Prochlorococcus marinus XMU1411: one gene and its partner. The protein of the gene in region 1 interacts with the protein of each later gene in a pairwise test. Links are inferred from orthologs where the notes say so. Each region holds a gene or a part of one and is shown on either strand. Other genes may lie near its edges.

Region 1 (4,426 bases):
AAACTCCTTTGATTAAAAAAGAAGTAGAGTGATTAATAATTACGTAAAAACTATGACAAATGTTAAAGTGTCACTACGGTTAAAAATTAATTAGTCAGGATTTTTCTAAAGTGAGATTCCATATTCAACAAGAAAGTGATATCCCAGCATCAACACAACTATATAATCAAATTTGCTTTGCAATAGCAGCACGACATTATCCTCCAGGTCACAGACTTCCCAGCACAAGGCAACTTGCAATGCAAACTGGACTCCATCGAAACACTATAAGCAAAGTTTATCGACAACTTGAAATAGATGGAGTTGTTGAAGCTATAGCTGGATCAGGTATCTATGTGCGAGATAATCTTACTAAAAAGGACTTTAAAAAATCAGTTTACTCAAAAGATAAAATCAGTAAAATACCGGATCAAGAAGCAAAAAAGGCTATTGATCAATTTATAAATCTTGGTTGTACCCTACAAGAAACAAGAGAAATATTAACCAATGAAATTGATTGGCGAATTAAATGTGGCACAAGAATTATAGTTAGCACTCCTAGAGAAGATATAGGAGCCTCTATGCTTATAGCAGAAGACCTCTCCCCAAAAGTTAATGTTCCAGTAGAAGTTGTCCCTATGGAGGAATTAGAAAAAGTTTTGAGTAATTCAAATAATGGTACTATTGTAACTAGCAGATATTTTTTACAACCTCTAGAAAAAGTCGCCAAACAACATGGGGTTCGTGCTATCGCAGTTGACTTGAGCGACTTTCAAAAAGAATTAAAAATTCTCAAAGAACTTAATGCTGGCAGTTGTGTAGGTATTGTTAGCATTAGTCCTGGTTTATTGAGGGCAGCAGAAGTTATCATTCATAGCATGCGTGGCAGTGAATTAATGCTTATGACGGCAATCTCAGATAATAAAAGCAGATTACTTTCACTTTTAAAAGCTTCAAATCACGTAGTATGTGATGGGCCTAGTTTGTCAGTTGTAGAAAATACATTATTAAAAAATCGGTCGCAAATTATGAGATTACCTAAAATAGTTTGCTCTAAGAATTATCTAAGTCTCGAAACAATAAGTCAACTAAAAAAAGAAATTGGAGTTATTAATTAGACCAAAATGCTAAAAACTTTTAGATCAGATATAGAAATAATCAAAGAGAGAGATCCTGCTGCTAGAGGAATATTAGAAATTTTTCTTTGCTATCCTGGCTTTCAATCAATAGTTATTCATAGATTTACTCATAAATTATGGCATTTAAAAATTCCTTTAGTTCCTCGCTTATTAAGTCATTTAAATAGGCTCGTTACCGGCATTGAGATCCATCCTGGGGCGAAAATTGGTAAAAGGGTTTTCATAGATCATGGCATGGGAGTCGTAATTGGTGAAACTGCTGAGATAGGCAATAATTGTCTACTTTATCAAGGAGTGACATTAGGAGGGACTGGTAAAAGTCATGGGAAAAGACACCCAACCTTAATGGAGAATGTTGTGGTTGGAGCTGGTGCAAAAGTTCTTGGCTCCATCACAGTAGGATCTAATACCCGTATTGGGGCTGGTTCGGTGGTAGTTCGTAATGTAGAGGGGAATAGTACTGTGGTTGGAGTTCCTGGCAGAGTAGTACATCAAAGTGGTGTCAAAATAAATCCATTAGCTCACTCTGCCCTACCGGATGCAGAAGCTAATGTAATAAAAAATTTAATGGATAGAATAGATCTGCTTGAAAATGAAATTCTCAAATTACAAAAAACTATACAATGCCTAGCTAACTCAGAATTAATTGATACTTCTAAACTTGGTAACGCACAAAATCTTAAAGACAAAGAAATTATAGAATTTCTTGGAGACGATTAAATCTTGATTTACTTTTTGTCACCCGTTTCAGTTTTAGGTTGAAACATAAACATTGAATAAATTACATTTCGTCTCATATTAGTCATCATTTCAAGAAACATATCATATCCTTCATTTTTATATTCAATTAAAGGATCTTTTTGTCCATAACCTCTCAAGCCAACTGATTCTCTTAAAGAATCCATAGATTGAAGATGTTCTCGCCATAAATTATCAATTTGCTGTAATATAAAAAATCTTTCAGCTTCTCTCATCAAACCAGGACGTATCTTGTCTATTTGTGATTCCTTTAAATCATAGGCTATTCGCATTTGCTCTTGAAGATAGTTTTTTAATTCTTCTATTGACAACAAGCTAACATGATCAGCTTTAAGATCATCTAATAAATAGATAAATTCTTTGACTTTAGAAATTAATTGTTCAATATTCCATTCTTCTGGAGGAAGATCAGGATTAATATAAGCCTCTACAATTTCACTCATTGTTCTCTCTCCATATCCTATTACCTGCTTCTTTAAATCAATTCCTCGCAAGACTCTTATCCTTTCACTATAAACTGCTTTTCTTTGATTATTCATTACCTCATCATATTCAAAAACTTGTTTTCTAATATCGTAATAATAAGTCTCAACTTTCTTTTGAGCACTTTCAAGAGACCTAGTAAGCATTCCTGACTCAATAGGCATATCTTCATCAACCCTAAATGCATTCATTAAATTTGCAACCCTATCGCCTCCAAAAATCCTTAATAGATTATCTTCTAAAGATAAAAAGAATCTGGTACTTCCAAGATCACCTTGTCTTCCTGCTCTACCTCTAAGTTGATTATCCACTCTTCTTGATTCATGTCTTTCAGTACCTATTACATGTAAACCACCAGCTTCTCTTACTTTTTCCTCTTCATTAATCAAAACTTTTTCATATTCTTTTTTAACATCTGATAAAGATTCTCTCAACAGCTTTATCAAATTGTCCTCTGTTGGAGCCTTTTCTGCAGCTGTAGCTATCTTGTCATCTAGTTCCAAGATAGAAAGTTGTCTATCTCCCCAATTTTCAACAAGTTTTTTAGATAAAAAAGACAGTTTCTTTTCAATTTCTTCATCTAGTTTGCAAGGAAAAAGACTTTTTGAAATGTCTGGAATATTTTTTTTCAAATTTGAAACCTTCTTTGAAGAAAAGCCACTCTTAGCTTTTGAACTTCTTTGCTTAGGGATCGGTGGCTTATGCTCATTATCTGGCTTAACTAATAAAGGTACTAAGATCTCTTTTAGTTTCAGTCTTGCCATATAGTCACTATTACCACCGAGAATTATATCTGTTCCTCTCCCAGCCATATTAGTAGCAATAGTAACAGCTCCTGCTCTACCAGCCTGAGCAATAATTTCCGCCTCACGTTCTACATTTTCAGGCTTGGCATTTAACAAATTATGTGGAATATTTTCTTCGGATAAAAGGGAGCTCAATAACTCACTCTTTTCCACACTTGTTGTACCAACTAAAACAGGTCTGCTCTCTCTGTGAATTTTTGCGGTTTCTTTCGCAACAGCTTTCCATTTTCCTATCTCTGTTTTAAATACTTGATCTGACCAGTCTTGTCTTTTCCTTGTTTGATTTGTCGGTATAACTGTTGATTCCAATTTATAAGTTTTTTCAAATTCAACCTCTTCAGTTTTTGCAGTTCCTGTCATACCAGCTAAACCAGGATATAAGAGGAAAAAATTCTGATAAGTAATTGATGCTAATGTTTGAGTTTCAGGCTGAATTTTAAGATTCTCTTTTGCTTCTATTGCCTGATGTTGTCCGTCGCTCCAGCGCCTTCCTGGCATCACCCTACCTGTAAATTCATCTACTATTACAGCTTCATCATTTTTAATAATGTAATTAACATCTCTAGTAAATAATTCTTTAGCTTTTAAAGCATTAGTTATATAGTGCGCCCAAGGATCTTGAGGATTATATAAATCACTCACTTCTAAATAATCTTCACATTTCGCGAAACCCTGATCTGTTAATATGCAACTTCTCTGCTTTTCATCAACTTCATAATCCCCTTCTGGATCTATCCCATCTTTACTTAATTCTTTTGCTTTGACTAATGCCAAAGCTAATTCCGAAGCTTTTTGATATTTTTCTTGTGGCCTTTCAACTTGTCCAGAAATGATAAGAGGTGTTCTAGCTTCATCAATTAATATTGAATCAACCTCGTCAATCACACAGTAATTGAATTTTCTTTGCACTACCTCATTAAAATCTGTAGACATATTATCTCTTAGATAATCAAATCCTAATTCGGAATTAGTGGCATATGTTATGTCGCAGTCGTAATTTTTCTTTCTCTCAACTGGGCTCATATCTTGCTGAATCAAACCAACGGATAAACCTAAAAAACGATGAACTTGTCCCATCCACTCAGCATCTCTTCTAGCTAAATAATCATTTACGGTAACAACATGAACTCCTTTCCCAGTTAAAGCATTTAAGTAACAAGGTAATGTTGCAACAAGAGTTTTTCCTTCTCCAGTCTTCATTTCAGCAATTTGACATTCATGTAAAACCATCCCACCTATTAACTGAACATCAAAATGTCT
Region 2 (3,533 bases), on another replicon or contig:
TAGTTAGAAATAGTTTTTTAGAAGAAGACTGTTTAACTAATAAATTTACCAAGAATCTTTTAGATGAATTTAGAGAAGGGGATCTTGTAATTGTAAATAATACTAAAGTTATGAAAGCTAGGTTAAAGGTTGAATTAGAAAATAAGACATTAGTCGAATTATTAGTTTTAGAAAGATCCCATGAATGTGTTTGGTTATGTTTGGCAAAGCCAGCAAAAAAGTTAAAAATAAATAGAAAATTAAAATTAAAATCTCCAATAGCACAAGATATTTATTTAATTGTTGATGGAGTTGATGAAGAAACTGGAGGGAGATTTATTAAATTTCCTGGAAATATAACTTGTCTCAATTCAATGAATGAACTTCTTGATAAATATGGGGAAATCCCTCTTCCTCCTTATATAAAAAATTCCGAAGAAGAATCTTTTCATGAGAAAAGTTATCAAACTGAGTATGCAACAAATCCGGGGGCAGTTGCTGCACCAACAGCTGGTTTACACTTAAGCAAAAGTCTTATTTCCAATCTAAAAAAAAAAGGCGTAATAATCTTACCGATAACTTTGCACGTGGGTTATGGAACATTCAAACCAATTGATCAAGAAGATTTAAGTAACTTAAAACTTCACAAAGAATGGGTAAGTGTTAATAAGGAAGTAGTGGAGGAAATAAAAAGAATAAAGAAAACAGATAGAAAAATAATTGCTATTGGTACAACTAGCGTAAGAGCTCTTGAAAGTTGTTATTCTCACGAAATTAATGACTTTATTCCCATAGCTAAATACGTAGATTTAGTAATTAAGCCAGGTTATAAATTTAAGGTAGTTGATGGATTATTAACTAATTTTCATCTCCCTAAAAGTTCATTATTACTTTTAGTAAGTGCAATGATTGGTAGAGAAAGATTATTAGATCTGTATAAGAAAGCCATAAAAGAAAAATTTAGATTCTTCTCTTATGGCGATGCAATGTATATTTCACCAGATTCAATACTGGAGAAAAAATAGATTTAGGCTTTGACTGGTTCTTGAATGATTCCGCTTGGAACTTCAGTAAACATAATTGATGATAAATACCTCTCTGCTAAATCAGGTAGAACAACTACAATTGTCTTCCCAGCATACTCATCTTGTTCAGCTAATCTAACAGCAGCAGCAGCGGCAGCCCCACAAGATATTCCTACTAATAGACCTTCCTCTTTAGCTAACCTAAGAGCCATCTCAATTGATTCGTCATTAGTTACTTGTTCGACCTTATCAACAATTGATAAGTCAAGGTTCTTAGGAATAAATCCTGCTCCAATTCCTTGGATTTTATGTGGTCCAGATTTAACCTCTTCTCCATTCATTGTCTGTGTAATAACAGGACTGTGTGATGGTTCTACAGCTACAGAAGTAATATTCTTGCCCTTCTCTTGCTTAATGTATCTTGAAACTCCTGTAATTGTGCCGCCAGTTCCAACCCCTGCAACTAAAACATCAATTTCACCATCGCAATCATCCCAGATTTCTGGTCCAGTAGTTTTGAAATGAATTTCAGGGTTTGCTGGATTATCAAATTGACCTGGCATGAAATATTGAGAAGGATTACTTTCTGCAATTTCTTTAGCCTTAGCTATTGCTCCAGGCATACCTTTAGATGCCTCTGTTAAAACAATTTCAGCACCCAACACTGCCATAACCCTTCTTCTTTCAATTGACATGGATTCTGGCATTGTAAGGATCAGTTTATAACCTCTTGCTGAAGCAGTAAAAGCTAGAGCAATTCCTGTATTTCCAGAAGTTGGCTCAACAATAGTTTTGTCTTTTGTAAGCTTCCCACTTTTCTCTGCATCCCAGATCATGTTTGCGCCAATCCTACATTTGACACTGTAAGCAGGGTTTCTACCTTCAATTTTTGCAAGTACTGTAGCTTTCGCGTTTTTAGTAACTGATTTTAATTTTACTAATGGAGTGTTTCCAATAGCAAAACTGTTGTCCTCATAAATTTTTGCCATTTATATATTGAGAAAATATATATTAATACTAACTATTATTCAGAAAAAGAGTATATAAGTTTCTATACGGTAAATACTAGGAATTTAGAAATTATTTAGTGCTTCAGAAAAGGTTTTCCATAATTGATCTTGGTCTTCTAATCCAACTGATACTCTAATAAGGTGCGAGGGTATACCAAAACTTTCAGCCCAATCTAACTCGTCATAATGAGCCAGTAAAACATAAGGACAAACTAGAGTAAATTTTGTACCTAAACTAGGTCCTTTAGATACTTTTAGAGAATCATAAAATTTCTTAGCTTTGTTCAATCCTCCATTTAATTCAAACGATAATAAGCAGCCGTATCCTCCATCAGAAGTAAGTAAAGAATTAAAATTTGGACAATTTTCAGGATGGAAAATATTTTTAATCTCGCTATGGGTCTCTAATCTTTTTTTTAATTTTAAACATGCTTTATTTTGTTCAAAAACTCTTTGATTGACATCTCTACTAACTTTCTCTAGATAAACTGTATCTCCATCGGAAAGTATTGGAATATTAATCTCGTTTAATGCATTTCTAAACTGATCAATCCATTTACTTTTTGGATTTAGTATTAATGATCCGGCAAGAATATCACCACTACCTGAAAAAATTTTTGTAAGTGAAGTAAAAACTATATCTGCATGTTCTAGGGAATTTATATTTAAATTTGAACCAATTGTATCGTCAACAATTAAGGGAATATTTAACTTTTTTGCTATTTTTGAAATTTTTTTAATATTTACACATTTGAGCATTGGATTACTCGGTAGTTCAATAATTAATGCTGATGGATTTATTCTTTTGATTTCTAATTCAATATCCTCGCAATTTTCTTCTGTAATTAACTTGGCTCCATGAAAGATATTCATTGGTAATTTAAGTACATCTACATATGGAAAACCAATTTGGAGTGTTGGTTTAGCTGGAAATAATTTATATATGATTTCTAATGATGTATGCAATGCAGACATTCCAGATGAAGTTAAGTGAATATTATTAGAGTTAATTTTTGTAGATTTAGAAATTCTATTTTTTATTCTTTGAGAACATTCATTTACGTACGATTTTGGAGGGCAATCTTCAAGACCGAGTTCTATAGCAGCAGCTCTTGAAGATATACCAAGACCAGTATGTTGCCAAAAAGATTTTGCATAAATACTTCCTTCTTTTTCAGTTATTAAAAAAGCTAAATTATCTCTTTTTTCTATTAATGAAAATTGTTCAGAAGTATTTCTATCAATGTATTTTTTTGCTTTAAAAGCTATGCTTTCATTCGAATATGGCCAGATACTTTTATTGATGTAGTAATTATCCTTTTTTATTTTTTCGCATAATCTTTTCACGATGGGGTTTAGCCCGAACCTTGGGTATATGGACTTTAATAAATTCATACATTCTTTATTTTTTTCCTCGTAATTTTTTACATCATTCCAAGTTGGTAATGCTACAGAAACGGCATGAATACTATCAGGGATTGCATGTCCCAACTCTAAATTTTTCCATATAGGGTTTTTA

The links. The genes of interacting proteins can lie anywhere in the genome.
Region 2: the proteins of cysE (region 1) and cysK interact in binary tests that used the Escherichia coli proteins (3 or more experiments, as listed by UniProt). The link is inferred for Prochlorococcus marinus XMU1411 from one-to-one orthologs.

Annotation. Positions count from the first base shown.
Region 1 is NZ_JAAORI010000006.1:100,816-105,241, forward strand. What follows is about bases 1-2,970. They hold cysE (serine O-acetyltransferase), read left to right. Parts: upstream 1-1,103; coding sequence 1,104-1,838; downstream 1,839-2,970. Other genes in these bases: infC (translation initiation factor IF-3), read left to right, coding at 1-32; HA145_RS09130 (GntR family transcriptional regulator), read left to right, coding at 111-1,097; secA (preprotein translocase subunit SecA), read right to left, coding at 1,847-2,970. Outside these bases: more of secA, read right to left, coding at 2,971-4,426.
Region 2 is NZ_JAAORI010000003.1:75,544-79,076, forward strand. The notes cover bases 1-2,805. They hold cysK (cysteine synthase A), read right to left. Parts: upstream 1,994-2,805; coding sequence 1,007-1,993; downstream 1-1,006. Other genes in these bases: queA (tRNA preQ1(34) S-adenosylmethionine ribosyltransferase-isomerase QueA), read left to right, coding at 1-1,004; HA145_RS02120 (PLP-dependent transferase), read right to left, coding at 2,078-2,805. In the rest of the region: more of HA145_RS02120, read right to left, coding at 2,806-3,533.